DNA from 4 places in the Streptomyces ortus genome. Region 1 is predicted to be linked to each of the others. Evidence: riboswitches for the same ligand, from Rfam matches in the RefSeq annotation. Region 1 holds a riboswitch; each other region holds the start of a gene.
The links. A riboswitch is a leader RNA that binds a small molecule or an ion and turns the genes downstream of it on or off. The one in region 1 is predicted to bind cyclic di-AMP.
Positions count from the first base shown of each region.

Region 2: another riboswitch for cyclic di-AMP. It lies ahead of K3769_RS21370 (M23 family metallopeptidase); the one in region 1 lies ahead of K3769_RS34195 (M23 family metallopeptidase).
Region 3: another riboswitch for cyclic di-AMP. It lies ahead of K3769_RS14105 (LysM peptidoglycan-binding domain-containing protein); the one in region 1 lies ahead of K3769_RS34195 (M23 family metallopeptidase).
Region 4: another riboswitch for cyclic di-AMP. It lies ahead of K3769_RS14570 (C40 family peptidase); the one in region 1 lies ahead of K3769_RS34195 (M23 family metallopeptidase).

Region 1 is NZ_JAIFZO010000002.1:7,087,291-7,094,409, forward strand. Features, by position in the region: gene K3769_RS34170 (aspartate aminotransferase family protein) at 1-1,020, shown strand, start outside; gene K3769_RS34175 (helix-turn-helix domain-containing protein) at 1,187-1,825, shown strand; gene K3769_RS34180 (DUF6126 family protein) at 1,822-1,947, shown strand; gene K3769_RS34185 (tyrosine-protein phosphatase) at 1,972-2,769, opposite strand; gene K3769_RS34190 (alpha-galactosidase) at 2,937-5,036, shown strand; cyclic di-AMP (ydaO/yuaA leader) riboswitch at 5,331-5,495, shown strand; gene K3769_RS34195 (M23 family metallopeptidase) at 5,498-6,427, shown strand; gene K3769_RS34200 (TetR/AcrR family transcriptional regulator) at 6,529-7,107, opposite strand.
Region 2 is NZ_JAIFZO010000002.1:4,104,947-4,112,065, forward strand. Features, by position in the region: gene K3769_RS21365 (PrsW family intramembrane metalloprotease) at 1-1,286, shown strand, start outside; gene K3769_RS21370 (M23 family metallopeptidase) at 1,452-2,504, opposite strand; cyclic di-AMP (ydaO/yuaA leader) riboswitch at 2,516-2,673, opposite strand; gene K3769_RS21375 (PP2C family protein-serine/threonine phosphatase) at 2,992-4,125, opposite strand; tRNA gene K3769_RS21380 (tRNA-Met) at 4,296-4,369, opposite strand; gene K3769_RS21385 (dihydrofolate reductase family protein) at 4,422-5,579, opposite strand; gene K3769_RS21390 (MarR family winged helix-turn-helix transcriptional regulator) at 5,718-6,233, shown strand; gene K3769_RS21395 (GTP cyclohydrolase II) at 6,363-6,995, shown strand; gene K3769_RS21400 (RipA family octameric membrane protein) at 7,058-7,119, shown strand, end outside.
Region 3 is NZ_JAIFZO010000002.1:2,452,981-2,460,099, reverse strand. Features, by position in the region: gene K3769_RS14125 (Ppx/GppA phosphatase family protein) at 1-4, opposite strand, end outside; gene K3769_RS14120 (DUF501 domain-containing protein) at 248-769, opposite strand; gene K3769_RS14115 (FtsB family cell division protein) at 808-1,284, opposite strand; gene eno (phosphopyruvate hydratase) at 1,375-2,661, opposite strand; gene K3769_RS14105 (LysM peptidoglycan-binding domain-containing protein) at 3,128-3,829, opposite strand; cyclic di-AMP (ydaO/yuaA leader) riboswitch at 3,835-4,004, opposite strand; gene K3769_RS14100 (LysM peptidoglycan-binding domain-containing protein) at 4,223-5,125, opposite strand; gene K3769_RS14095 (cytochrome P450 family protein) at 5,357-6,676, opposite strand; gene K3769_RS14090 (globin domain-containing protein) at 6,914-7,119, shown strand, end outside.
Region 4 is NZ_JAIFZO010000002.1:2,562,729-2,569,847, forward strand. Features, by position in the region: gene K3769_RS14560 (C40 family peptidase) at 1-988, opposite strand, end outside; gene K3769_RS14565 (hypothetical protein) at 1,431-1,784, shown strand; gene K3769_RS14570 (C40 family peptidase) at 1,951-3,117, opposite strand; cyclic di-AMP (ydaO/yuaA leader) riboswitch at 3,125-3,298, opposite strand; gene pcrA (DNA helicase PcrA) at 3,744-6,302, shown strand; gene K3769_RS14580 (M23 family metallopeptidase) at 6,425-7,119, opposite strand, start outside.

The DNA.
Region 1 (7,119 bases):
AACAGCGGAACGGAGGCCGTCGAGACCGCGCTGAAGTTCGCCCGCTACGCCACCGGCAGGCCGCGCGTCCTGTACTGCGCGCACGCCTTCCACGGTCTGACCACCGGGTCCCTGTCCGTCAACGGCGAGGACGGCTTCCGGGACGGCTTCGCCCCGCTGCTGCCCGACACGGCGGTCCCGCTCGGCGACCTCGACGCCCTGGCGGCCGAGCTCAAGAAGGGCGACGTCGCCGCGCTGATCGTCGAGCCGATCCAGGGCAAGGGCGTGCACGAGTCGCCGCCCGGCTATCTGCGCGACGCCCAGGAGCTGCTGCACAAGCACAAGGCGCTGCTCATCGCGGACGAGGTGCAGACCGGGCTCGGCCGGACCGGCGACTTCTACGCCCACCAGCACGAGGACGGGGTCGAACCGGACCTGGTCTGCGTGGCCAAGGCGCTGTCGGGCGGCTACGTGCCCGTCAGCGCCACCCTCGGCAAGGACTGGATCTTCAAGAAGGTCTACTCGTCCATGGACCGGGTCCTCGTGCACTCCGCGAGCTTCGGATCCAACGCGCAGGCCATGGCGGCCGGTCTCGCCGTCCTGTCGGTCATGGAGAACGAGCAGATCGTGGCGAACGCCCGCGCCATGGGGGAGCTGCTCAAGTCCCGGCTCACGGCGCTCGTCGACCGGTACGAGCTGCTGAGCGACGTACGCGGCCGGGGGCTGATGATCGGCATCGAGTTCGGCCGCCCCACGTCGCTGAAGCTGCGCAGCCGGTGGACGATGCTGCAGGCGGCGCGCAAGGGGCTGTTCGCGCAGATGGTGGTCGTACCGCTGCTGCAGCGGCACCGGATCCTGACCCAGGTCTCAGGCGACCACCTGGAGGTGATCAAGCTGATTCCGCCGCTGGTGATCGGGGAGCGGGACGTGGACCGGTTCGTGGACGCGTTCACCGCCGTGATGGACGACGCGCACAGCGGGGGCGGGCTGATGTGGGACTTCGGCAGGACGCTGGTGAAACAGGCGGTCGCGAACCGGTAGCCCCGCGGGCCTGCCGTACGCCTTCGCCGCGCGCCGGCGGGGTCGTTCGCGTACTTCCCCGCGCCTCTGAAGGGGCTGAAAGACTGCGCCGTTCCCCGCGCCCCCGGGATTTTGCCTCTAAGGCAACTTATTTGCCTGCGAGGCAAGTCTCCGGCTCAATGGACACATGAACCCTGCCAAGGGTACGCACCCCTCCGACCCGCCGTCGGCGGAGGAGCCGCCCCCCACCGTCGCCCCCCAGCTACGCGCCCTCCGCCACCGCGCGGCCCTCACCCTGGAGTCCGCGGCCGCCGCGGCGGGGCTCTCGCCCGCCCACCTCTCCCGGCTGGAGACCGGCCGGCGCCAGCCCTCCCTGCCCATGCTGCTCGCCCTGGCCCGCATCTACGGCACCACCGTCTCCGACCTGCTCGGCGAGACGGTCACCGAGCGGGACGCCGTCGTGCGCTCGGCCGACATGGAGCCGACCCGGGCCGGCGGCTGGACCTACTGGCAGGCGGGCGCCGCCGGACGCGGCATGCAGTCCCTGCGGGTGCACGTCCCCTACGGAGCGCAGGGCGACATCGTGCGGGTCCACCCCGGAGAGGAGTGGCTGTACGTCCTCCAGGGACGGCTGCGGCTGCGCCTCGGGGACACCGCACATGTCCTCGAACCCGGCGACAGCGCCCACTTCGACTCGTTGACCCCGCACCGGATCGCCGCCGCGGGCCGGGACGGGGCCGAGCTCCTCTTCGTACACACCCTGCTGCAGAGTCCGACGGCCGCGCTGTGCCTCGGGCCGACGACCATCCCAGGAGAATCCTCATGAAGGACATCGAGGAGAAGTTCCCGCGCGCGCTGTGGGTACGGCTCATCATCTACGTGGCGGTCGGGCACGTCTTCGCCGCCTTCATCTACCTGCTGTTCACGCTGGGCGCCCGGAACCAGTAGGCGGTCCGGGGGCGGCGGGACCGGTCAGTCGAGGAACCGCTGACGCAGCCGCTCCCGTATCGCGGGCGTCACGCCGAGGCCCTGTTCCAGATACGCGTCGACCCCGCCCCAGGTCTCCTCGATCGTGTCGAACGCCGCCGCCAGATACTCGGCGCGTGCGTCGAAGAGCGGGCTGAGCAGCTCCATCACCTCGGGGGTGTAGGCGGAGGCGGCGGTGCTGCTGCGGTGGACCTTGTAGCGGCGGTGCGCCGCGTTCGACTCCAGGTAGTCCGCCACGATCGCCTCGCGCTCGACGCCCACGGCGAGAAGTGTCACGGCGACGGAGAGGCCCGCCCGGTCCTTGCCCGCCGCGCAGTGCATCAGGGCCGGAACGCTGTCCTCGGCCAGCGCGTGCAGTACCTGCCGGTGCTCGGCCGTGCGCTCCTTGACGATCGTGCGGTAGGACATGATCATGCGGTTCGCCGCCTGGCCGTCCGCGAGCAGCGCACGCAGCTCGTCCACGTTCCCGTCGCGGACCATCTTCCAGAACTCGGCGCCGTCGGCGGGGTCCGACAGCGGCAGGTTCACATTGCGCACCCCGGGCAGCTCGACGTCGGCGCCCTCCAGCCGCTGGTCCGCGGCATTGCGGAAGTCGAAGATCGTGTGCAGACCCAGCGAGGCGAGGAACGCGGCGTCCGACGGCGTCGCGTGTGCGAGGTGGCCGCTGCGGAACAGCCGTCCGTACGCCACTCGCCGGCCGTCCACCGTCGGCAGGCCGCCCACGTCGCGGAAGTTGCGTACACCGGCCAGCTCGGGCTCGGTCGACGGGACCTGCTGCGTCACGGGGGCTCCTCCCTCGGCCGCCGACGCGGCTCGTCGGCGAGGTGCGTATCCGACGATACGACATCGGTTCGTGGGCCAATGAGTTGTCCACAGGCGTTGCCCGAAGGGCAGGTCGGCCCTGATGATGTTGGGGCTTGAGCGTGCCTGTTCGAATATGTGAGGGCTTGATGGTAGAGATCGGCGCAGACGGCCGTACGTGGCTTCTTTCGGGGCCCACGAGCAGCTACGGCCTGCGGCTCGGTGACGAGGACGAGCTGGTGCATCTGCACTGGGGCCCGAGGATCGCGCTCGCCGACGCCGAGGCGCTCGCCGCGGGCCCGGGTCCCGAGTACTGGGCGTTCGAGGCCACCCTCGACGGCCACGAGGAGTACCCGGTCGAGGGCGGCCCCCGCTTCGTACGGCCCGCCCTGTCCGTGCGCACACCGGACCGGCGCGGCACCGAATGGCGCTTCGAGGGGTACGAGACCGACGGGGTGGGCGAGGCCTCCGGCGACGAGCTGCGGCTGCGGTTCTCCGACTCCGGGCTCGGCATCACCCTGCACTACCGGATGCGGGCGGGCACCGACGTCGTCGAGCGATGGGTGACCCTCGCCAACGAAGGACCCGCCCTTGAGGTCCTGCGCGCCGACTCCGCGACCTGGACGCTGCCGCGCCGCGACGGCTGGCGGCTGTCCCAGCTGCACGGACGGTGGGCGGCCGAGTCCCGGCTGGTGCGCTCCGAGCTGACGTACGGCGAGAAGATCATCGGCAGTCGGCGCGGGCACACCGGGCACCAGCATCTGCCGTGGGTCGCCCTGGACGCGGACGGCACGGCGACCGAGGAGCTGGGCGAGGTCTACGGCTGTGCCCTCGCCTGGTCGGGGTCCTGGCGGATCGCGGTGGCCCAGCTGCCCGACGCGCGCGTGCAGATCACCGGCGGGGCCGGGTACGACGACTCGGGCCTGCTGCGGCTGGAGCCGGGGGAGACCTTCGTCACGCCGGTCTTCGCGGGGCTGTGGAGCGACGGCGGCTTCGGCGGGGCGAGCCGCGCCTGGCACGCGTACCAGCGCGCGTACGTGATCCCGGACGCGGAGCGGGACCGGCCCGTGCTCTTCAACTCCTGGGAGGCCACGGAGTTCGACATCTCCGAGGAGCAGCAGCGGGCGCTCGCCCGCCGGGCCGCCGAGGCCGGTGTCGAACTCTTCGTGGTCGACGACGGCTGGTTCGGGGCCCGCACCAGCGACCGGGCGGGGCTCGGTGACTGGACGGTCAACCGGGACCGCTTCCCGGGGGGCCTCAAGCCGCTCGGCGACTACGTGCACGGGCTCGGGATGCGGTTCGGCATCTGGGTCGAGCCCGAGATGGTCAACCCGGACAGCGAGCTGTACCGCGCACACCCGGACTGGGTGCAGTTCCAGTCGGGACGGAAGCGGACGGAACTACGCAATCAGCTCGTGCTGAACCTCGCCCGCGAGGACGTCCAGGAGTACCTGTGGGAACAGCTCGACGCGCTGCTCTCCAGCGCGCCGATCGACTACGTGAAGTGGGACTTCAACCGCGCCTTCACCGATGCGGGCTGGCCCGGCGAGGCGTACCCGCAGCGGCTGTGGGTGGACCATGTGCACGCCCTGTACAAGCTGTTGGACCGGCTGCGGGCGGCCCACCCGACCGTCGCCTTCGAGTCCTGCTCGGGCGGCGGCGGCCGGATCGACCTCGGCATCATGGCGCGTACGGACCAGGTGTGGACCTCGGACAACACCGACCCGCTCGACCGGCTCGCCATCCAGCACGGCTTCAGCCAGGTGCATCCCGCGCGAGCCATGGCCGCCTGGGTCACCGACAGCCCGAACACGCAGCTCAACGGACGTGTCAGCTCGCTGCGCTTCCGGTTCGTGAGTGCGATGGCCGGGGTGCTCGGCGTCGGCGGCGACCTCACCCGCTGGACCGAGGAGGAGCTGGCCGAGGCGCGGACCTGGGTGGAGCTCTACAAGGAGATCAGGCCCGTCGTGCAGCGCGGTGAGCTTCATCGGCTGCGGGCGCCGGAGGGCGGACTGAGTGCCGTCCAGTACGTCCGGGACGGCGAGGTCGTCGTCCTCGCCTGGCTCCAGGCCCAGCACTACGGCGAGCCGGTCGCACCGCTGAGGCTGCGGGGCCTGGATCCGTCGGCGGAGTACGAATGCCCCGAAACGGGCGAAGTCCACCGAGGTGCGGTGCTGTTGCACCACGGGCTGCGGACGGGATTGCGCGGCGACCTCGATGCGGCGGTTGTCCGGCTGCGTCGCATCTGACTGTTCTGTCGGTAATGGAGCCTTCATTCCAACTCGCCCCGGAGTGAAGGCTCCTGAGGAGGTCCTGGGTGAGCAGCGTCATATCCGTGACGTTCCGCTGTCGCCATGCTCACGTAAGTCCGCTTTGTTTCCAGCGTTTTATCGAATGGGGACAGCCGGTATTCACCCTGGGTGACCGGTGTGTTGATCGAGGATCAAGAAAACGGGACGCACACCAAACCCTCAAGCTTGTTTACGCCTCTTCATGTCGCTTACGTTCACCTCCAATCCGGACGGACGCCCAATCCTGCCGCCGCCCGGAAACCGCACTCACCCGTATGTGGCAGGAGCGGGGGACCCACAGGTAAGACGCCTGTTCCGGTCTCCGGAACGGCTTGGGGTTAAGTCGCGCGAAAGCGCGGCCGGGCATCTCCAGCTCGCACCCGACAGCTCACCTCGCAGGCGCCGGAGAGGAATTCGTCATGCCCGCGAAGGGTAAGCACCGCCGTCCCAAGTCCCCGCGTTTCTCGCGCTCCATAGCCGTGGCCGGAACCGGGGGCGCGGCCCTCGCCATCCCGCTGCTCGGTGCCGCCGGAGCGCACGCCGCGACCCCGCAGACCGCCGCCGACTCCGTGGCGAGCGCCGCGAACGTCTCGACCGTCGCGAACAAGTCCGCCGCTGCCGCTCCCACCGCCGGCAAGCAGGCCGCCGCGAAGGCGGACGCGAAGAAGGTCGCGACCAGGACGTACGCCGTGCGTTCCGGCGACTCCCTGTCGAAGATCGCCGACACGCAGGACGTCAGCGGCGGCTGGAAGAAGCTGTACGCGGACAACCGCTCGTCCATCGGCGGCGACCCGTCGCTCATCCACCCGGGCCTCAAGCTCGCCCTCGGCGGCAAGGCGCCGGCCACCCAGAGCTCCGACTCCGGCTCCGCCAAGGCCGAGAAGCCGGCCGCCGCCAAGAAGTCGACCACGGCGTCCAAGGCCGCGGACACCTCGACGGCCACCGGCTTCTCGCTGCCGGTCTCGGGGGCGTCCATCGGCACCTCGTACGAGATGTCCGGCAGCATGTGGTCCAGCGGGTACCACACCGGTGTCGACTTCGTGGTGCCCACCGGCACCGCGCTCAAGTCCGTCGGCGCCGGCACGGTCGTCTCCGCCGGATGGGGCGGCGCGTACGGCAACCAGGTCGTCATCCGGCTCGCCGACGGCCACTACGCCCAGTACGCCCACCTGTCCTCCCTCTCCGTCTCGGCCGGCCAGACCGTGACGGGCGGACAGCAGGTCGGCCTCTCGGGTGCCACGGGCAACGTCACCGGCCCGCACCTGCACTTCGAGATCCGCACCACCCCGGACTACGGCTCGGACGTGGACCCGCTGGCGTACCTGCGCGCCAAGGGCGTCTCCGTCTGACGCAGGCCGACGCCCACGGGCGTCGACCCACGTAGATCTCCGAAGGCCGGACCCTGTGATCCCCGGGGTCCGGCCTTCGGCATGTCCGGGCCCGGGAGGGTTCAGGTCCCGGGAGGGTTCAGGGCGCGTACGAACTGCTCTGTGAGCTGTTCGGTGTCGAGGTCGTCCGCGCTGCGCCCGGTCAGGAGGTGGAAGAAGGGCGGGCCGATCAGGAGCGCGGTCGCCTGTTCGAGCGAGAGGGGAGTGTCGCTCGGCTGCCGCACCGCCTCCACGACCTCCGCGGCGCTCTCTCCGAGGATGTCCCGGGAGGCCAGCAGCGCGGCGACCTCCGCGTCGTGCTGGGCTTCCCCCATCAGGGCGCGGTAGGCCGCGCCCGCGTGGGAGTGGGCCAGGAAGCCCACCAGGGCGTCGAGATAGGCCTTGAGGTCCTTGCGGGGATCGCCGCTGCGGGGCACGGACAGTTCCTCCCGGGCGTCGATGGCGCTGGCCTCGTAGAGGACCTCCGCCTTGTTCGACCACCAGCGGTACACGGTCTGCCGGCCCACGCCCGCCCGCTCGGCGATGCCCTTCATGGTCAGGGCCGCGTATCCCACTTCCACCAGAAGGTCGTCGACGGCGTGCAGCACGGCGGCCCGTGCGCTCTCACTGCGGGGCCGTCCGCGGCCACTTCCATCCACCATGCCGCAACTCTA
Region 2 (7,119 bases), 3.0 Mb from region 1:
CCAGTCCCCCACCCCCGACACCCCCCGGCCTCCCCGCCGAGGCCGCCCGTCGGCACGCGCACTGGTGGCAGCGCACGTGGGTGCGCTACGCCGCGCTGACCACCCTGCTCGCCCTGTCGGGCCTGGTCATCCTGGCCCTCGTCCGCAAACAGACCGGCACCGAGGGCTTCCTGGTGGGCCTCGGCCTCGCCGTCTTCCCCGTCCCCCTGCTCGTCGCGGCGTTCCGCTGGCTGGACAGGGTCGATCCGGGCCCCTGGAGAAACCTGCTCTTCTCCTTCGCGTGGGGCGCCTGCGCGGCGGCGCTGATAGCCATCGTCGCGAACAGTTTCGCGACGCAGTGGATAGCGACGGCGACCGCGGACCCGTCCCACGCGGACACCCTCGGCGCGACGGTGATAGCGCCGGTCGTCGAGGAGTCGGCGAAGGCGGCGGCGGTCCTGCTCGTCTTCCTGTTCCGCAGACGGGACTTCACGGGGATAGTCGACGGCGTGGTGATAGCGGGCGTCACGGCGACCGGTTTCGCGTTCACCGAGAACATCCTCTACCTGGGCACGGCCTTCGGCACGGACCGGCTCAGCGGCGACACCGGCCTTTTCTCCGTCACCGCGGCGACCTTCTTCGTACGCGTGATCATGTCGCCGTTCGCGCACCCGCTGTTCACCGTGCTGACGGGCATCGGCTTCGGCATCGCGGCGCGCTCGGCGGACCGCCAGCAGGTGCGCCGCGTACTTCTGCCCCTCGTCGGGCTGCTGCTCGCGATGGGCATGCACGCGATGTGGAACGGCTCGTCGGCCTTCGGCGAGTACGGCTTCTTCGCGGTCTACGCGGCCTTCATGGTCCCGTCCTTCGGGCTGCTCACCTGGCTGGCCGTCTGGACGCGCCAGCGCGAACTGGGCACGGTCCGCACGGAGCTGCCCTCGTACGCCATGGCCGGGTGGCTGGCCGCACCCGAGCCGTTCGTCCTGGGCTCGATGAAGGCGCGCCGGCTGGCCCGGGAGTACGCGACGCATCACGGCGGTCGGGACGCGGGGCGGGCGGTGGCGGAGTACGAGGCGTACGCGACGTCGCTGGCGTTTCTGCGCCATCGGGGGCGCCGGGGCCGGGCAGGTGCCGACTTCGCCGTACGGGAGCGTGAGTTGCTGAACGAGCTGTGGGCGCGGCGGGAGCCGGCTCGCCCGGCGCTGGCGTACGCGGCGCGGGCGACGGCACCGGCTCCGGCGCCGTGGCCCGCGCCGGGGTACGGGTACCCGCCGCCGTACCCGGCGTACAACCCCTACAGGTCCTGACGCGCCGCAGCGCCGGTTTGCGCAGTTCCCCGCGCCCCTAGGTGCGTGAGGGACGGCCGGGATCACGACCGCAGGCCGCCGGGGGCTGAGCGCACAGTTCCCCGCGCCCCCAAAAGCCCCACGACACGCGCGTCGGCTCTTCCTCGTAGCGGCGTAGCGGAAGGCTTACGGGTTGAGGCCCTTGCCGCGCAGCCACGTCATCGGGTCGATCCCGCTGCCGCCGGCCGTGTGGACCTCCAGGTGGAGGTGCGCCCCGGTGACGTTGCCGGTGGCACCCACGCGCCCGATGACATCGCCCGTGCTGACCTTCTGCCCGACGCTGACGCCGATCGACGACTGGTGGGCGTACCAGAGCTCCGTACCGTCGTCGAGCGTGAGGACCGTGCGGTAGCCGTACGAACCGCTCCAGCCCGCCTCGGTGATCGTGCCGCTGTGAACGGCCTTGATCGGGGTACCCGTGGGAGCGGCGAAGTCCAGACCCGTGTGCTGACCGGAGGACCACAGCGAGCCGGACTGCCCGAAGGTGGAGGTGATCGTGTACGAGGAGGTGGGCAGTGTGAACTGCTTGGCGAGCGTGGCGAGGCGCGCGGCCTCGACCTTCGCCTCGGCCTCCTTCTCCTTCTTCGCCTTCGCGGCGGCGGCCTTGGCCTTCGCCGCGTCCTGCTCCTTGGCCGCGAGCGTGGCGGCCTTCTTCGCGGCGGCGGCCTCGGCGACGGCCTGGGCCTCGCGGTCGACCTGGTCCTGCTGGAGTTCGGCCTGGAGCATGATGCGCGAGCGCAGGGCCTCGCCGGCGTCGGCGTTGCCCTCCTCGGCGTCGGCCTCGGTGAGTCCCGCGGCGGTGAGCGCCTTGCTGGAACCCTCGGGGGCCGCGTCGTCGTCGGAGATCAGCGAGCCGACGTTCGGCAGGTCGGGGATCGAGATCGACACCGGCGGCTTGCCGGTCTGCGCGGAGGCCATGCCGCCCGCGCCGACGGCGGCGATGACACCGACGCCGAGAACGGTGGAGCTGCGGGCGAGTCCCCCGCCACGCTGCTTGGAGACGCGGTGCTTGCCCCGGACGGGAAGGACGGTCTCGGCGCTGGGGTTCCAGGGCTCGAAGGGCTCGTCGTCCCTGCGGGCGCCGAAGGCGAAGGTGTCGGGCTTCTTGCCGCCCGAGGTCTCTCCCGTCACCTCGTCCGGTATGAACGACGGTGTGGGGGCAGGCCTGTTGAACGCCACGTGGGCGCGCTCCTTTCCTTCCTTCTCGCCTACCGGGTTAGCTGACGGGTTCGGAGCAGGAAGGTCTCCTACGCGAGTCGACCGCGGTGTTCACCACCACGAAAGACACGCGATTCACCCCATGTAGGTGGTTCCCCGGTTCCCTTGCGGGATTCGGCGCGTGCGCACGGAGCCGTCTCTTGTGACGGCTGGGACACCGCGCTGCGTTATCGAACGTTAATAGACTCAGGCACCGGATTCCAAGCTGTTCCTGATGATCGTTACGGCTCCTGGCCTGGACTTAAACGTTCCGAGCGGGGTAAATCGGGCGAGTTGGTCGGCATTCACGGGCACCGATTTTGTTGATGGTGTGTCAGTTGTGATGCGCAGGGGCGTCGTTCGACTACTGCAGGTGATATAGGTCCGCAGAAGGTCCTGCCCGGAGTAGCTCCGGAAGCAGGTCCGGAAGCGAGTCAGGAAACAAGTCAGGAAGAGTCTCCCGACCCCCTCACGGCCGTCGCACGGCGAGCAGCGCCATGTCGTCCGTACCGCCGCCCCCGGTGTACCGCAGCACCTCGTCCACCAGCGCGGCGAGCAGCGCGTCGGGCCCGGCGAACTCCCGCCCCGACAGCCGCGTCACCGGGTCGAAGAAGACCCCCCGCCCGTCCCGGGCCTCGGACAGTCCGTCCGTGTAGAAGAGCAGCGTGGACCCGGCCGGGAAGTCCTCCTCCTGCGCGCGGTCGGGCCACGCGCCCAGGTCGCCCATCCCGAGCGGCAGCGCGGGTTCCGCAGCGGCGAGCGTGCGTACGGTTCCGTCGCAGCGCAGCAGGAGCGGCCCGGGATGGCCGCGGTTGACGAGTCGTACGCGCTGGGCGCCGTGTGGGATCTCGGCGAGCACGGCGGTGATGAAGCCCTCGAAGACCTCGACGCTGTCGCGCCGCACGCCCTCGCGCATCAGCGACCGCTCCAGCCGCTGGGCGACCGCCTCCAGGGTGCTCTCCTGTTCGGCGGCCTCCCGGAAGGCTCCGATGACGACGGCCACGGCGGCGACCGCGCCCATGCCCTTCCCCCGCACATCGCCCACGACGAGCCGTACGCCGTGCGGGGTGTCCTGCACGGCGTAGAGGTCGCCGCCGATGAGCGCGTCGGTCTGCGCCGCCACGTACCGGACCGCGAGGTCGAGGCCGCCGGTCCGCGCGGCCGGTTCGGGCAGTAGGGCCCGTTGGGCGGCCTCGGCGATCTCGTGGGCGGAGGCCAGCCGGGCGTTGCCCAGGCTCACGAGCCGGTTGATGACGACGGCGAGGCAGGCCACGACGGCCACGGTCGCGATCTCGGTGATCCCGCTCGCGTCGAGGGTGAACCGCAGGCTGACGAGGACCATGGCCGCCGTGCCCGCGACACCCGTCCAGACGGTGGCGCCCAGCGACAGCAGCGGGGCCGCGATGAGTGAGGCGGCCGAGAGGAAGGGCGCGGCGGTGAAGTACTGCGGGGTGAGTGCGTCGTACAGGATTCCGGCGACGATCAGCAGCGCCGGCAGCGCGCGGACGACCGCGCGGGTACGGGGGTACGGGCCGGCCTGCTTGTCCGGCCGCGGCCCGGCGGAGCCCGGCGACCGCTGCTCGACCGCTCGACGCCCGATCACGTGTCTCCTGCCCTCGACCACCTCGCTCCGTACAGCGTTCCGGGACGGGCGGGGAGTGGCGAGCGGACGGGGACCGGGAGGGTGAGCACCAGGTCTCCGTGCCGTCGTGCCGTCCTGCCGTGGAAACACCTGAGGCCGGAATCCAATGGATTCCGGCCTCAGGTGTTCAGTAGCGGGGACAGGATTTGAACCTGCGACCTCTGGGTTATGAGCCCAGCGAGCTACCGAGCTGCTCCACCCCGCGTCGTTGAGACCACTGTACGCCATTCGCGGGACTCGGCGCACACGGGTAAATGTCAGCCCCGGTTCTGGTGCCGGTCCAGGTGCCGGTTGGGCGCCTTGGCCGCGCTCTCGTGGTCCGGGAGTACGACGACGTCGGCGCCCTCAGCCGTGAGCAGGCCGTTCCCGTCGGCGGCGGCCACGAAGGTGTCGGGCTCGCGCCAGGCGGTGACGACCCGGCGCACGCCCGCGTCGAGGATCAGCCGGGCGCAGGGCGCGGGCCGCGAGGCACGGTGGGCGCAGGGCTCCAGGCTGCTGTAGACCGTGGCGTCCGGCAGCCGGGGGTCGTCCGGCGCGATCTTGGCCAGCGCGGCCTCCTCGGCGTGCGCGACGGGGTCGGACTCGCGGGAGTACCCGCGGGCCAGCTCCGTGCCGTCGGCCGCGACGACGACCGCGCCGACGCTGAAGGCGGTCCGCGAGGGCGGACACTCGGCGGCCAGTTCGCAGGCGAGCGCCAGCCACCGGTGGTCGGCGGCGGAGGGTACGGGTCCGGTGCCGGGCGCGGTGGGCACGTACCGCATGAGCACCACGTCTCCCACGGGCCGGGTCTCGACGAGCCGCAGCCGGCTGCGCGGCCCGCCCGGGTACGGGCCGTCCCCGAACAGCTTCGGCGCGTGCGGCTGCCCCACCACGAGCGGTGCGAGCGCGAGCTGCAGTTCGTCGGCGAGACCCTGCTGGAGGAGCTGGGTGTGGACCCGGCCGCCGCCTTCGACCATGAGCCGCCGTACGCCGCGGACGTCGTGGAGGTGGGTGAGCACGGCCCGCCAGTCCAGCCCGGCCCCCACGGACACGACGTCGACGCCGAGCCCTCGCAGAGCCTCCACCGCCGTCACGGCGCCGTCGTCCGTCGTATAGACGACCTTCTCGCCGCCGGTGGACCAGAAGTTGGCGGTGGGGTCGAGGTCGCCGGTGCCGCTGACGGTGACCTTGAGCGGGTAGGCGGGCCTCCCCGCGGCGACCCGGGCGGCGCGGCGCTCGGCGGAGTTCACGAGGAGCCGCGGGTTGTCGGCGCGCAGGGTGCCCGCGCCGACCAGGATGGCGTCGGAGTCGGCCCGTACCTCGTCGACCCGGTCGAAGTCGGCGGGGCCGGAGAGCAGCAGCCGTTCGGGGCCGGTGTCGTCCAGGCGGCCGTCGAGGGAGACGGCGGCGGACAACAGGACGTAGGGGTGGGGCATGGACGCGCTCTCTTTCGCGGGGCGGGGTGGGACGCGGGCGGGGCGGGACCTGGGCTTCGGCTCGGCTCGGCTTGGCTCGCTGCATACGGCTGCGGCTCGCGGCTTGGTTCAAGTTTGAAACAAACTTACACTGGAGGCATGACGACCCGCTGGCTCGCCCCCGAGGAGCAGCGCGCCTGGCGCGCCTACATCGCCGCCTCCCACCTCCTGGAGGACGCGATCGACCGGCAGCTCCAGCAGGAGGCCGGTATGCCGCATGTCTACTACTCCATCCTGGCGAACCTCTCCGAGGCGCCGGACCGCCGCCTGCGGATGACCGATCTGGCCGAGCGGACGAAGATCACGCGCAGTCGGCTGACGTACGCGGTGACCCGCCTGGAGAAGGACGGGGCGGTGCGCCGTGAGGGCTGCCCCAGCGACAGGCGGGGCAGCACGGCGGTCCTGACCGGCGAGGGGATGGCCCTGCTGGAGCGTACGGCTCCCGGTCACGTGGAGACGGTCCGCGCGGCCCTCTTCGACCGGCTCACCGCGGAGCAGGTGGGGCAGTTGGAGGAGATCTGCGCGAGTGTCGCGCGGGGCCTGGAGGGCGACGACGCGCAGGCACCCCCGGACGACGTCCCATGGCGCCGCCGCTCGCAGGGTTCGTGTACGTAATCCTCCCCACGGGGCCCTCCCCGCTCCACACGGCACCATTGCTTTAACTTTAAAGCATGGACTAGGGTCTCGATTCGAGGATCTGCTTCAAATCTGAAGCAGACGAGTACCGTGGACCGGAGTACCCGCATGCCCCACTACCCAGCCGCCGCCACCCAGCGCTCGCGCGTCCGGGTGCCCCTGCGCTTCCACGACGGCTACAGCGTCGACGCCGAACTGGTCACCTTCCACGGCCTGACCGACGGCCGGGAACACGTGGCGATGGTCCTCGGCGACCCGGCCGGCGCCACACCCCTGGTCCGCCTGCACTCCGAGTGCCTGACGGGCGACGCCTTCGGCTCCGCGCGCTGCGACTGCGGGCCGCAGCTGCGCGAGGCCGTCGAGCGGATCGCCGAGCGCGGCGGCGTCCTCCTCTACCTCCGCCAGGAGGGCCGGGGCATAGGCCTGTACAACAAGCTCGACGCGTACGCCCTCCAGGACGAGGGCCTCGACACGTACGCCGCCAACACGGCCCTCGGCCTGCCCGAGGACGCCCGCGACTACACGGCGGCGGCCCAGATGCTCACGGCCCTCGGCATCACGGAGCTGGACCTCCTGTCCAACAACCCCGACAAGGCGGACCAGCTCCGGGCGCTCGGCGTGGACGTACAACTCCGGGTCCCGACAGGCGTGTTCACGACGGCCCACAACGTCCTGTACCTGCGGGCGAAGGTCCTCCAGACCCAGCACACGCTCCCGCTCGCGGAGCTGACGGCGGGCTGACGCGGTTTGCCGCCGGCTGCGGAAGCGGTGACTCCGCGCGACTGCGGGGCAGGAAGACGAACGTGGGGGACGACAGTGACGCCGACGCACGGGCCCAGGCGCTGGCGCAGCGTTTGGCGGAGGA
Region 3 (7,119 bases), 4.6 Mb from region 1:
TCATTGTGGTGAGATCTCCTGTTGCAGTCGTTCGTCCCGCTCAGGGGCTCCGCCCCCGAACCCCCGATTGCGCAGTTCCCCGCGCCCCTGAAGGCAAAGGATTGCGCCGTTCCCCGCGCCCCTAAAAGGCAAGAGATTGCGCCGTTCCCCGCGCCCCTGAAAGGCAAAAGATTGCGCCGTTCCCCGCGCCCCCGAAAACAACAGACTGCGCCGTTCCCCGCGCCCTCAAGAGGGGCTGCGCCCCGGTTCACCCCGCCGTAGGCACGACGCACGCGCCCTTGCGCCACCATTCCGGGAGCATCTCGATCGCCTCGTCGCCCAGGGGGTTCACCCCCGGGCCCGCGGCCAGCGAGTGCGCGACCAGGACGTGCAGGCACTTCACCCGGTCCGGCATCCCGCCCGCGCTCGGAAACCCTTCGAGCACCTCGATGGAGTCCCGCCGCGCGATGTAGTCCTCGTGCGCGGCCCGGTACGCCTTCGCCAGCTCGGGGTCCGTGGCGAGACGGTCCGTCATCTCCTTCATGACGCCGTTCGCCTCCAGCGTGCCGATGGCGGAGGCCGCACGCGGGCACGTCAGGTAGTACGTGGTCGGGAACGGCGTCCCGTCGGGAAGCCGGGGAGCCGTCTCGACGACGTCCGGCTGTCCGCACGGACAGCGGTGCGCGATCGCGCGCAGCCCGCGCGGTGGCCGACCGAGCTGCTGCTTGAAGGCCTCGACGTCGGCGTCGGTGGGCTCGGTGCGCCCGGTGGGCGGCGGGGGCGTTTGCATGCCTTGGCTCTGTGTCCTTCTGGTTCAGCTGGTTCGGTTCACTGGTCGGAGGCGTCGGCCTTGTCGACGCCGTCCCAGACGTTGGCGTACCAGGCCCGGTCGGCGGCCGTCCGGTCCGTACGCGTCTTCTTCGCCGCGTCGGGGTCGATCACGATGAAGCCGGTCTCGCCCGGCATCACGTAGTGCAGCCGTTCCCGGATGCGCTGCTCGGCGTACGCGTCGTCCTGCCAGCGCGCCTTCAGGTCGCGCAGCTCCTCGACGCGCTCACGGGCCTGCTCGCGCTCACGCTGCAGGTCGGCGACCTCGGCACGCTGGGAGACGTACTGCCTTATGGGATAGGCGAGGGCCACGACGAGCGAGCAGAGCACGAGGGCGAGCAGCGCCGCACGGCCGGTCAGCCGCGAGCGGCGCGCCTGGCGTTTGGTCTGGGAGCGGTAGACACGGGCGGCGGTCTGCTCACCGAGCGCCCGCAGCCTGGTCGCGGTGGAGAACCGGTCACGGTCCTTCACAGCCATCTGTCCCGCCTCCCCGATACGTACGTACGTCCCCGCACACGGTACGGGACCGCGTACGGGGACGTACGTACGACGCTGCCTACGAGGGCGTCAGCCCTTGAAGCGGGGGAAGGCCGAGCGGCCGGCGTACACCGCGGCGTCGTCGAGGATCTCCTCGATGCGCAGCAGCTGGTTGTACTTGGCGACGCGGTCCGAGCGGGCCGGGGCGCCGGTCTTGATCTGGCCGCAGTTCACGGCGACCGCGAGGTCGGCGATGGTGACGTCCTCGGTCTCGCCGGAGCGGTGGGACATCATGCACTTGAAGCCGTTGCGCTGGGCCATCTCGACGGCGTCCAGGGTCTCGGTCAGCGAACCGATCTGGTTGACCTTGACCAGCAGGGCGTTGGCGGAGCCCTCCTCGATGCCGCGGGCGAGGCGCTCGGGGTTGGTGACGAAGAGGTCGTCGCCGACGATCTGGACCTTGGAGCCCAGCTTCTCGGTGATGACGTTCCAGCCGGCCCAGTCGTCCTCGTACAGCGGGTCCTCGATGGAGACCAGCGGGTACGCGGAGACGAGCTCCTCGTAGTACTCGGTCATCTCGGCGGCCGAGCGGGACTTGCCCTCGAACTCGTACTTGCCGTCCTTGTAGAACTCGGACGCGGCGACGTCGAGCGCGAGCGCGACCTGCTCACCGGGGGTGTAGCCGGCTTCCTTGATGGCTTCGACGATGAGGTCGAGGGCCTCGCGGTTGGAGCCGAGGTTCGGGGCGAAGCCGCCCTCGTCGCCGAGGCCGGTGGACAGACCGCGGCTCTTCAGGACCTTCTTGAGGGTGTGGTAGACCTCGGCGCCCCAGCGCACGGCCTCGGAGAAGGACTCCGCGCCGATCGGGGCGATCATGAACTCCTGGATGTCGACGTTCGAGTCGGCGTGCGACCCGCCGTTCAGGATGTTCATCATCGGGACGGGCAGCAGGTGCGCGTTCGGTCCGCCCAGGTAGCGGAAGAGCGGCAGGTCGCTGGCCTCGGAGGCGGCGTGCGCGACGGCGAGGGAGACGCCGAGGATGGCGTTGGCGCCGAGCGAGCCCTTGTTGTCGGTGGCGTCCAGGTCGATCATCGCCTGGTCGATGAGGCGCTGCTCGGTGGCGTCGTAGCCGACGAGCTCCGGGCCGATCTGCTCGATGACGGCGAGGACGGCCTTCTCGACACCCTTGCCGAGGTAGCGGTTGGGGTCTCCGTCACGGAGCTCGACTGCTTCGAAGGCACCGGTGGAGGCACCGGACGGGACGGCGGCACGACCCGTGCTGCCGTCGTCGAGGCCGACCTCGACCTCGACCGTGGGGTTGCCTCGGGAGTCCAGGATTTCCCGGGCTACGACGACGTCGATGGACGGCACGAGCATCTCCTTCTGGGATGTGACACAAGCTGTGCCGGGCCGGAGGCCCGGTTGCGCGCAGGCCGTGGTGGCCCCGCGGGATGAGCCTAACCGGCTGCCGGGGATCGGCCAGCCCTCGACCGCCCCCTGGACAGAAACCGAGAGGAAATTGTTTCCGAACGGAACAAAGACACGGGCAGAAAGAACAGCCGGAAAGAACAGCCAGCGAGAACAGGCAACCAGAACAGGCAGAGAGAGCAGACACAAAAAAACCCGCTCCGGTGCGTACGGGGGAACACGCACCGGAGCGGGGAGCCCGTGGGGGACGGGGGTGACCCTCACGAGGCCTCCACTATGAAGGACACGGACGTGAGAGCGCTGTGGTTCAGTCGCGATCCGGATGCGGGCCGGACGTCCGGTCGGGGCCGAGCGGCCAGTGCCCCGACCGGATGCGCCGCCGCGCAGCCGCCGTACAGCCGTCGCGCGACCGCTGTCAGCTGAGGTGCAGCTGCTGACCGGGGAAGATGAAGTCGGCGTCGTCGACGATGTCGTCGTTCAGCTTGTAGAGCTTCGCCCAGCCGCCCTTGACGTTCTTCTTGTCGGCGATCTCGCTCAGGGTGTCGCCCTTGACGACCTTGTACTCGCCGTCGCCCTTCTTGACCTTCTTGCCGGTCGGGGTCTCGACGGTCTTCTTCGCCGCCGGACGCTCCTGCGAACGCGAGGCGCGCTCCTCGGAGGACTGCGAGTTCTGCTGCTGCTGCGGCTGCGAGGTGCTCTGGTTGGAGCTGTCGGAGCCCGACGGGGCGCTGGAGCCACCGGTCGAGGCGCCGGAGAGGCCCACGCCACAGCTCGGCCAGGCACCCTTGCCCTGGCTCGCGAGAACCTTCTCGGCAACGGCTATCTGCTGGGACTTGGACGCCTGGTCGGCGGTGGAGGCGTACGAGCTGCCGCCGTACGCGGCCCAGGTGGAGGCCGAGAACTGCAGGCCGCCGTAGTAGCCGTTGCCGGTGTTGATCGACCAGTTGCCGCCGGACTCGCACTGGGCGACGGTGTCCCACTCGGAGGTGGTGGCGGCGGAGGCTCCCGTGGCGCCCATCAGCGGGACGGCGACGGCGGCGGTGGTGACACCGGCGAGCGTGGCGATGCGGGTGGCCTTGGACGGGCGACGGTGCTTGCCCTTGTTCGAAAGCAGCATGAAGTAGATCCCCTCACCGACGCCTGCGAGGTGAGCTGTCGGGTTCGGGCCGAGTGAGTTGCCCGGCCGCGTGACACTGCTGTCACGCGGCTTAACCCCAAGCCGTGCCCGGCCATGTCGACCGGGTCCGGCACTTACCTGGGTCCCCCGCTCCTGCCTACGGCGCTTTACGCGACGACTGTTCCCGTACGGCCGTTGGCAGGATTCGGCGTGCGACCGTCGGGGCTCACCAATGGCGAGCGGTCACGACCGTAGACACGGGCCGCGCCGAATTTCAAAGACGATCAGGGGTGTTGAGATCCATGTCTCAATTCGCCAAATCGGACATTCAGCGCGAACTACCGCTGCTTTTCGCCCGATTCGGCGCCTTGATCACTACTTGCTCGGCGCCGCTCAGCCGTCGACCGCGAGGCGCTGACCGGGGATGATGAAGTCCGGGTCGGCGCCGATGCTGTCCTTGTTCTCGGCGTAGAGCTCGCTCCATCCGCCGTCGACGCCAAGGGAGTCGGCGATGCTGGACAGACTGTCCCCGGAACGGACCGCGTACGAGCCCTCGTCGGCGAGGACGCGCGAGGTGCTGTCGCTGCGCGAGGCGTGCCGGCCGGCGTAGTCGTCGGCGCGGGGCGCCATGTCGACCTCTTCGGCACTGCCGCCCCGGTGACGGCCGGAACTGTCCGCGGCCGTGTCGTCCGAAGCCTCGTCGTTCTGGTACGACTTGTCCGAGTCGTCACCCTTCGCCTTGCCGCCCGCGGACGAACTGTCCGAGCCCTGCGACTCCGAGGCGGACTTGTCGTCGGCCTTCGAATCGCCGTCCTGGGACAAGTCGGACTTCGCGCTCTCGCTCCCCTTGGCCGCGTCCGCGTCGGCCGACGGGCTCGCGGAGTCCTCGGCGAGGCCGGTGTCGACGTCGGCGGAGTCGGAGTCCTGCGTCAGGCCGGCGACGAGACCACAGGTCACCCAGGCGCTCGTCCCCTGGGCCGCGAGGATCTTCTCGGCGACGGCTATCTGCTGCGAACGGCTGGCCTGGTCGGCGCTCGGCGCGTAGTCGAGGCCGCCGTTCTGCTCCCAGGTCTCCTGGCTCATCTGGAGGCCGCCGTAGAGCCCGTTGCCGGTGTCGGCGCTCCAGGAGCCACCGCTCTCGCACTCGGCGACCGCGTCCCAGGTCGTACCGCTGGCGGCACTCGCGCCGCTCGCGCCGAGCAGGGGGATCGCGATGGCCGATCCGGCCACGCCGGCGGCGACGAGGAGCGCCGGAGCCTGGCGGGGGCGACGATGACGGCCGTTCCCGGAGAGCATGCGATTGCCTTTCGCGTGACAGCAAGGAATGCGCACGGCGCACAGCGCGAAAGCCGTGCTCGTGGCTGCTGCGACGGGCGGGCCTGCCGCATTGATGGGTGAAGGTAGCGGCACTCGAACTCTTGTCACAAGTCGATGCAGCGTAGATAACGTGAAGATCACAGAGTTGACGGAGTCTCACCTTCCGTCGGCTTCGGTGCTACGACCGCGACGCGTCCGCCACTACTTCGGTCAAGACGTCGCGACCGGGGTGAACTCCACCGGAAGCGTGCGCAACCCCCGCATGATGAGCCCGCCGCGCCACCTCAAATCAGCCGAATCTCCCGCGAGTTGCAGGTCGGGCAGCCGGGTCAGCAGCGTCGCCAGTGCCGTCTGCCCCTCCAGCCGGGCGAGGGGCGCGCCGAGGCAGTAGTGGATGCCGTGCCCGTAACCGAGGTGTTGGTTGTCACGGCGGGAGAGGTCGAGCGTGTCCGGATGCTGGAACCGCTCGGGATCGCGGTCGGCCGCCGCGAGCACGACGAGGACGGGGTCACCGGCGGCGATGTCCTGCCCGCCGACGCTGAGCGGTTCGGTCGCGAACCGCCAGGTGGCCAGCTCCACGGGCCCGTCGTAGCGGAGCAGTTCCTCGACGCCGGTCGCGAGCAGGTCCGTGCGGCCGGCCGCCAGGGAGTCCTGCAGCCGCCGCCGCTCTCCGGGGTGGGTGAGCAGGGCGTAGGTGCCGTTCCCGATGAGGTTCACGGTCGTCTCGAAACCGGCGAACAGGAGGATGAAGGCCATCGCCGCGGCCTCGTTCTCGCTGAGGTGCTCGCCGTGGTCGGAGGCCCGGATGAGACCGGAGATCAGGTCCTCGCCCGGGGCGGGCACGTCCGTCAGTTCCTGGCGCTTGCGGTGGATCAGCTCGGCGAGGTAGCCGCGCATCTTCTTGACCGACCGGGCGACGCCGCCCCTGGGGCCGCCCCCGTGCCGGATCATCATCCCGGCCCAGTCACGGAAGTCGTCCTGGTCCTCGCGCGGGACACCGAGGAGATCGCAGATGGCGTAGATGGGGAGCGGGAAGGCGAAGTCGTGGATGAGGTCCGCCTCCCCCTTCCCGGCGAACTCGTCGATCAGCTGGTCGGTCAACTCCTGCACCCGGGAGCCGAATTCGGCCACCCGCCGGGGCGTGAACGCCTTGCTGACGAGCCGCCGCAGCCGGGTGTGGTCCGGCGGGTCGATGTTGAGCAGATGCGTCATCAGCTCGGCCTTGCGCTCGCCCGGGATGCCGGTCTTGCCCTTCGCGTGCGCGGGCTCGTCGTGATGGGCGGGGTTCTTGCTGAGCCGGCCGTCGGCGAGGGCCTGCTTGGCGTCCGCGTAACGGGTGACGAGCCAGGCCTCCACCCCGCTGGGCAGTTTCGTCCGGTGCACGGGAGCGTGCTCGCGGAGCCAGGCGTACGCCGGGTAGGGATCGGTGGCGAACTCCCAGCTGAAGAGTTCGGGGACGGGCTGCCCCGGGGTCGGCGCGGGCGGCTGGGCAGGCGGCTGTACGGGCGGCTGTGCAGGCGTTTCGGTCACTCCGCGACGGTATCGGGAGGGGCGGCGCGAGCTTTCCCGGCGCCCGCCCGGCGCCCTTTCGGCGCGCTTCCGGCGTCCTATCAGCCTCATTCCGCGGACCGCCGGGCACTCCGGCCCGCCCCGGTCGCCTTCGCCTGTCGCCCGCGAATACGGCTTCCTTACGTGCTTCACCCCAGGCTGTCCTGAAATGTCCTCCCCCTTGACTGTCCGGCTCTCCGGCTACCTACATTCACGGGCGTGGACCCCGAAATACTCCGGACCAGTTTCGCGGTCGTCGAAAGGCGGGCCGAGTTCGCGCTCAAGTACTTCTACTCGCATCTGTTCTGGCACCACCCCGATGTCCGCGCCCTGTTCCCGCTGGACTCCCCGGCGGACAAGGAACGCCAGCGGGACCGTCTGTTCACCGCTCTGGCGCTCGTCGTCGCCCGCCTGGAAGAGCCGGG
Region 4 (7,119 bases), 4.5 Mb from region 1:
CGTGGACCATCTGTCCATTGCCGACGTACATGCCCACATGGCTGATGCCCGAGTAGAAGAACACCAGGTCACCGGGTTGGAGTGCGGAGCGGGAGACGCGTTGGCCCGCGTTGATCTGCGCGTATGTCGTCCGGGGCAGCGAGATGCCCGCGGAGCGGTACGCGGCCTGCATCAGCCCCGAGCAGTCGAAGGCGTCGGGCCCGGTGGCCCCCCACACGTAAGGGCTGCCGAGCTTCCCGTAGACGTACGAGACCGCTGCCGCCGCCCGGGCGTTGGGCGCGGTCGTGGAGGGAGAGCCGTGGCCGAGGTCGCGGGAGGCCTGTCCGGAACGTGAGGCGCGTGCGGTGTCCGGGTCGTCCGCGCCGATGCGGGCCCGGTCCGCGGCCGGCAGCCGTGCCAGCAGGTGGCGTGCTTCGCCGAGCTTCCCGGTGATCGTCTTCTTGTGGCGTTTCAGGTCCGCCTGTCGTGCCTTGAGAGAGGTGAGTTCGATGTGTGCGGCGCCACGCAACTGCTCGATGTCGCGCAGCTGCGTGCGGACGCGGGAGACCGCCGAGGCCTGTCGGCTGCCGGCCCGCTCGGCGAACGCGGCCCCGTCCAGATACCGGTCGGGGTCCGAGGAGAGCATCAGCCCCAGCGCGGGATCGATGCCGCCGTCCCGGTACTGGGCGGTCGCCAGTGAGCCGAGTGCGGCCCGCTCGGAGTTGAGCCGCTCCGTCTTCCGTGCCGCCTCGTCCTGCAGGGTGCCGAGCCGGCCGGCCGCCTTCGTGGCCTTCTCCTTCGCCCCGTTGTACTTCTCGGTGGCGACCTCCGCCTCCTGGTACAGCTTGTCGACCTTCGCCTTCACCTGGGCCGGCGTCAGCTGGGGTGCGGCGACCCCCGTCCCTTCGAACCCGGTCGCGCTCGCCGCTCCCGCGAGGGCGATGGTGAAGGCGGTGCGGGCCGTACCGCCGCCGAGTGAGCGCTGTCTGGGCTTGCGGTGCGCTGCCACGTGCGATCCACGTTCCTTCCGTACGGCCGCCGGGGCACGGGTATGTCCGCGGCGGTGGCCCTCAGGGGCTGGTTGCACGTCCGGCGGCAGCCCGCACAGGGGGAGCGGACCGCCGCCGGACCTTTTGGCGGTGGTGCCGACTGCCGCCCTGGCCCGGGCGGATGTGGTGGGGAGCCGGTCACCTGAGGAAGGACGCTAAACCTCGCCGCACGCCGGTGGTAACGGCATGTACGGAAGTGGTGGCAGTCGGCCACGAGCTGACCGGGTGCGACCGTGATCGGGGCCCGGTGCCACCGACTTGGCGCGGTGGGGTGACCGATGGACGCGTTGTGGGGGAGCGGCACGCGCGACGGTGCTATGGGCTCGGCCCTGAGCCCGCCGAGGGCCCGGGGTCCGGGCCGGTGCGAGGCGGCGTACGGGCGTCCGGTTAGGGTCCGGGCTCATGGACGTACTCATTCATGTCTTCGTCGCCCTGCACATCATCGGCATCGCCTCCCTGCTGGGCGGGTTCCTCACCCAGATGAAGGCCATGGGCGACGGCACGGCCCGCTTCACCCCCGCCATGCTGCACGGCGCGCTGACCATGCTGGTCACCGGCGCGGTCCTCGTCGGCCTCAACCAGGCCGACGACCAGACCGTCAACAACGTCAAGATCGGCGTGAAGCTGGCCCTGCTGGTCGTGATCCTCGGCCTCGTCTACGTCAAACGGGACGACGAGAAGGTGGAGAAGGGCTTGTTCGCCCTGGTGGGCGGGCTGACCACGGTGAACATCTTCATCGCGGTGCTCTGGACCTGAGGACGGGGACGGGGTACCGCACATGCGTGCCGTACCCCGTCCGCGTACCCCGTCCCGATCCAGGCGGGCCCCCTGCCCCGGCGGGCCCCCTGCCCCGGCGGGCCCCCTGCCCCGGCGGGCCCCCTGCCCCGGCGGGCCCCCTGCCCCGGCGGGCCCCCAGGCCCGGCTAGCCCGGCCGCACCACGCTGTGGATCGGCATGTAGTAGATCGACTCCTCGCGGACGTACGCGCCCGGCTTCGGGGCGTGGATCATCATGCCGTCGCCGATGTAGATGCCGACGTGACTGATGTCGTCGTAGAAGAAGACCAGGTCACCGGGCTGGGCACTGTCCACGGAGACCGTCGTGCCGGTGTCCACCTGGTCCCACGTGGTGCGTGGCAGGGTCACACCGGCCGCCTTCCAGGCGGCCTGGGTCAGACCGGAGCAGTCGTACGAACCGGGACCGCTGGCGCCCCAGACGTACGGCTTGCCGATCTGGGCGCGGGCGAAGGCGAGCGCCTTGGCCGCCTTGGTGGAGGAGGCGGAGTCCGAGCCCGGCACACTCCCCGTGCCCGTGCCCGTGCCCGTGCCGGCACCGGTACCGGCTCCCGTGCCCTGTGTCGCTGCCTCCTGGCGCCGGCGCTCCGCGTCGGCCGCCTGCTGCCGCGCCAGCTCGTCCGCCTTGCGCCGGGCCTCTTCCTGCTTCTTCCGTTCGATCGCGGCGAGGCGGGCCTTCTCCTCGGCGGTCAGCTTCGAGAGGAGTTCGCGCGCGTCGGCGAGCTTGCGCTGGACGTCGGCCTTGGACGTCTTCAGCGTGCTCTGCGTCGTGGTGAGCGTCTCCAGGCCCTCGGACGCCTCCTGCCGCTTCTTCGACGTGGTGGTCCGCTGGGTGACGTACTCGTCGACGGCCTGCTTCTGCCGGGCGGTCAGCCGGTTCATCAGCTGGGTCTGGTCGAAATAGTCCTGCGGGTTGTCCGCGAGGAGGAGAGAGGCCGAGTCGGGGGCGGAGGCTCCGGTGCGGTACTGCGCCGCGGCGAACGATCCGAGCGCCTCACGCGCGCTGTTGAGCTTCTCCGTACGCTGCGCCACGTCGTCGAGGAGCGTGGCGACGCGCTTGCGCTGCTTGGTGGTCTTCTCCTTGGCGGCGTTGTACTTCTCGGTGGCCGTACCCGCCTGCTGGTAGAGGTCGTCGATCTTCTTCTGGACTTCCTCCGTGCTCGGCCTGGGCTCCGCGGCCGGCGAGGCCTCCGCCGTCTGGGAGAGCAGGGCCACCGAGGTCAGGGCCGCGGTGGCGAGGGCCGGCGTCCGCAGGCCCAGGGAACTGGGGGGCCGCGACTTGCGGTGTGGCGCCACGAGGGCGTCTCCTTCCGTCATCCGCCTACCGAGTTAGCTGTCGGGTTCGGGCGAGTGCTTCGGAAGGTTTGCCCTACGGTCCGTGTCCCGCGAGGGAGTTCGGACCGATTCACCCCAGGATTCGGTTGGGTCCCCGGTTCCGCAGGCCACGAGGGCATGCCGGATTCGGCGGAGTCCGCTCGGCCCGGCGTTGTTCGCCGGTGCGGGTCGAGCGGCCTACGCGAAAGTTAGCCAATACGTGTGGCACCTGTGAAGTTTGATGTGCGATATGCCCGATACATTTTCGTGACCTGGCCCACGGGTGTCGTCCGCCGACGTCAAATGGTCGCGATCTGCTCCGAGTTGTCCCTGGGGCGTGGGGCGGTAAGAGGTAGGGGGGAGGGCGGGTCCTCGCAAGAGTTGTACGTAGGTCACCCGCACGCGGTTCATGTGCGGGGCGAAGGTCACTGCATTGAGGAAGCCGTCGAGGAAGTCATAGAGGAAGTCACTGCACTGGGGAGTGGTCACCGTATGTACTGACGCGCTTCTCGTCGGTGAAGGTCTACCCATGGCCGTGCGGCCGGGATTCCGCCGAGTTTCCGGGGTGGCGGCCGGGTGTCAGTGGGGGCGCCTAGACTCGGAGAGCGATGAGCAGCCTCTTTGATGACAGCTTCCTGGCGGACCTCAGGCCCTCGCAGGCCGATGAGGAAGAGCCCCCGCCGCCGCCCGACGACGAGGAGCCGGACCGTGGTCCGGACGACCTGTTCGGCGGGCACTTCGACGTGCCGCCGAGCAGCGGGGGGTACTACCGCGACGGCGCCCCCCGGCCGCTCGTGGACCCGGCCACGCTCCTGCACGGGCTGAACGAGAACCAGCGCGCGGCGGTGGTCCACCACGGCTCACCCCTGCTCATCGTGGCCGGCGCCGGCTCCGGCAAGACCCGTGTGCTCACCCACCGCATCGCGCACCTGCTGGGTGAGCGCGGGGTGCACCCCGGCCAGATCCTCGCGATCACCTTCACGAACAAGGCCGCGGGCGAGATGAAGGAGCGCGTCGAGCAGCTCGTGGGCCCGCGGGCGAACGCGATGTGGGTGATGACCTTCCACAGCGCCTGCGTGCGGATCCTGCGAAGGGAGAGCAAGAAGCTCGGTTTCACGTCGTCCTTCTCGATCTACGACGCCGCCGACAGCAAGCGGCTCATGGCCCTGGTCTGCCGTGACCTGGATCTCGACCCCAAGCGCTTCCCGCCGAAGTCCTTCAGCGCCAAGATCTCGAACCTGAAGAACGAGCTGATCGACGAGGAGGACTTCGCCGCCCAGGCCTCCGACGGTTTCGAGAAGACCGCCGCCCAGGCCTACGCGATGTACCAGTCGCGGCTGCGCGAGGCGAACGCGCTGGACTTCGACGACCTGATCATGACGACGGTCAACCTCCTGCGCGCCTTCCCGGACGTCGCCGAGCACTACCGCCGCCGCTTCCGCCACGTCCTCGTCGACGAGTACCAGGACACGAACCACGCGCAGTACTCCCTCGTCCGGGAGCTCGTCGGCAGCGTCACGGACCCTGTCGCGCACCCCGAGGACGTACCGCCTTCGGAGGGCGACCTCCCGCCGGCCGAGCTGTGCGTCGTCGGTGACGCCGACCAGTCGATCTACGCCTTCCGCGGCGCGACCATCCGCAACATCCTCCAGTTCGAGGAGGACTACCCGAACGCGACGACGATCCTGCTGGAGCAGAACTACCGCTCCACACAGACGATCCTCACCGCCGCCAACGCGGTCATCGAGCGCAACGAATCGCGCCGCCCGAAGAACCTGTGGACGAACGCGGGCGCGGGCGCGCGCATCACGGGCTATGTCGCCGACACCGAGCACGACGAGGCGCAGTTCGTCGCCGAGGAGATAGACCGTCTCACCGACGCGGGCGACGCGAAGGCCGGCGACGTCGCCGTCTTCTACCGTACGAACGCCCAGTCCCGTGTCTTCGAAGAGATCTTCATCCGGGTCGGCCTGCCCTACAAGGTCGTCGGCGGCGTCCGCTTCTACGAGCGCAAGGAGGTCCGGGACGTCCTCGCGTACCTGCGGGTGCTCGCGAACCCCGAGGACTCCGTACCGCTGCGCCGCATCCTGAACGTGCCCAAGCGCGGCATCGGCGACCGCGCCGAGGCGATGATCGACGCGCTCTCCCAGCGCGAGAAGATCAGCTTCCCGCAGGCGCTGCGCCGCGTCGACGAGGCGTACGGCATGGCGGCCCGCTCGACGAACGCGGTCAAGCGGTTCAACACGCTGATGGAGGACCTCCGCACGATCGTCGAGTCCGGCGCGGGCCCGGCGACCGTCGTGGAGGCGATCCTCGAACGCACCGGTTATCTCGCGGAGCTGCAGGCGTCCACCGACCCCCAGGACGAGACCCGCATCGAGAACCTCCAGGAACTCGCCTCCGTGGCGCTGGAGTTCGAGCAGGAGGCTGCCGGCGCCGAGGGCGCGGGCACAGGTGCAAACGAGGGCGGGGGCGAAGGTGAGGGCGGAGCCGAGGGCGGTACGCCGACCGGGCTCGCCGCCTTCCTGGAGCGGGTGGCCCTGGTCGCCGACTCGGACCAGATCCCGGACGAGGACGAGGACGGTTCCGGAGTCATCACCCTCATGACCCTGCACACCGCCAAGGGCCTCGAATTCCCGGTCGTCTTCCTGACCGGCATGGAGGACGGCGTGTTCCCGCACATGCGCGCCCTCGGCCAGACCAAGGAGCTGGAGGAGGAGCGACGGCTCGCGTACGTGGGCATCACTCGCGCGCGCGAGCGGCTCTATCTGACGCGGGCGTCGATGCGCAGCGCCTGGGGCCAGCCCTCGTACAACCCGCCCTCCCGCTTCCTTGAGGAGATCCCGGAGGCGCATCTGGACTGGAAGCGCACGGGTTCCATGGGAGCGGTGGCCTCCGGTCCGGTCGGCGGTGTGGCGGCCTCCCTGTCCTCCTCCCGCTCACGCTCGGCGGCCTCGGGCGCGTCCGGCTTCGCGACGCGGCGCGGCTCCTCGGAGAAGCCGGTGGTGTCGCTGGCGGTCGGGGACCGGGTCACCCACGACCAGTTCGGCCTCGGCACGGTGGTCGGGGTCAAGGGCATGGGAGCGAACTCGGAAGCCACGGTCGACTTCGGCGGGGAGAAGCCCAAGCGCCTGCTGCTGCGGTACGCGCCGGTGGAGAAGCTGTAGGCGGCGGGACCGGACCCGCGTGCGGGGCCGCGCACCGGGCGGCGGCTTCCGCCGGCCCGGGGCTACCGCCGGTCTGGGGCTACCGCCGGTCTGGGACTACCGCGCGCAGGCGCGCACGGCGTCTAGGTGGGGTCGATGCCGTGGCTGCGCAGCCACGGCAGAGGGTCGATCGCCGAACCGCCGCCGGGGCGCACCTCGAAGTGCAGGTGCGGGCCGGTGGAGTTGCCGGAGTTGCCGGAGTACGCGATCGGGTCGCCGGCCTTCACGACCGTCCCCGAGGCGACCTTGTACGTGGAGAGGTGGCAGTACCAGGTCTCCGTGCCGTCCTTGGCCGTTACGATGATCATGTTTCCGTAGGCGCTGTTCCACTGCGTACGGACGGTTCCGTCGGTCGCGGCCATCACCGTCGTGCCGTACGAGACCGGGAAGTCGATACCGGTGTGCACGGACATCCAGTTGATACCGGCCTGGCCGTAGTAGGCGCTGAGTCCGTGCCGCGAGACCGGCAGTGCGAACTTCGGCCGCAGCCGCTCCTTGCGGGCCGCCTCGGCCGCCGCCTTCTGCTTCTCGGCGGCCTGCTCGGCCTTCAAGTCGATACGTTCCTGCGTGCGGCTCGCCCGGTCCGCGAAGTCGTCCGCGTCCGCGGAGAGGCTTTCGAGCTGGGCGTCCAGCTTGTTGTTCGCGACCGACGGCTTCACGTCGGTCGTATCGGGCGCGGCGGCCGTCGTCTGGACGTCGTCTCCGCCCTCACCCCCGGTCACCGAGGCGGCGGCGATACCGGCGACACCCATCACACACGCCGACGGCACGGCGATCG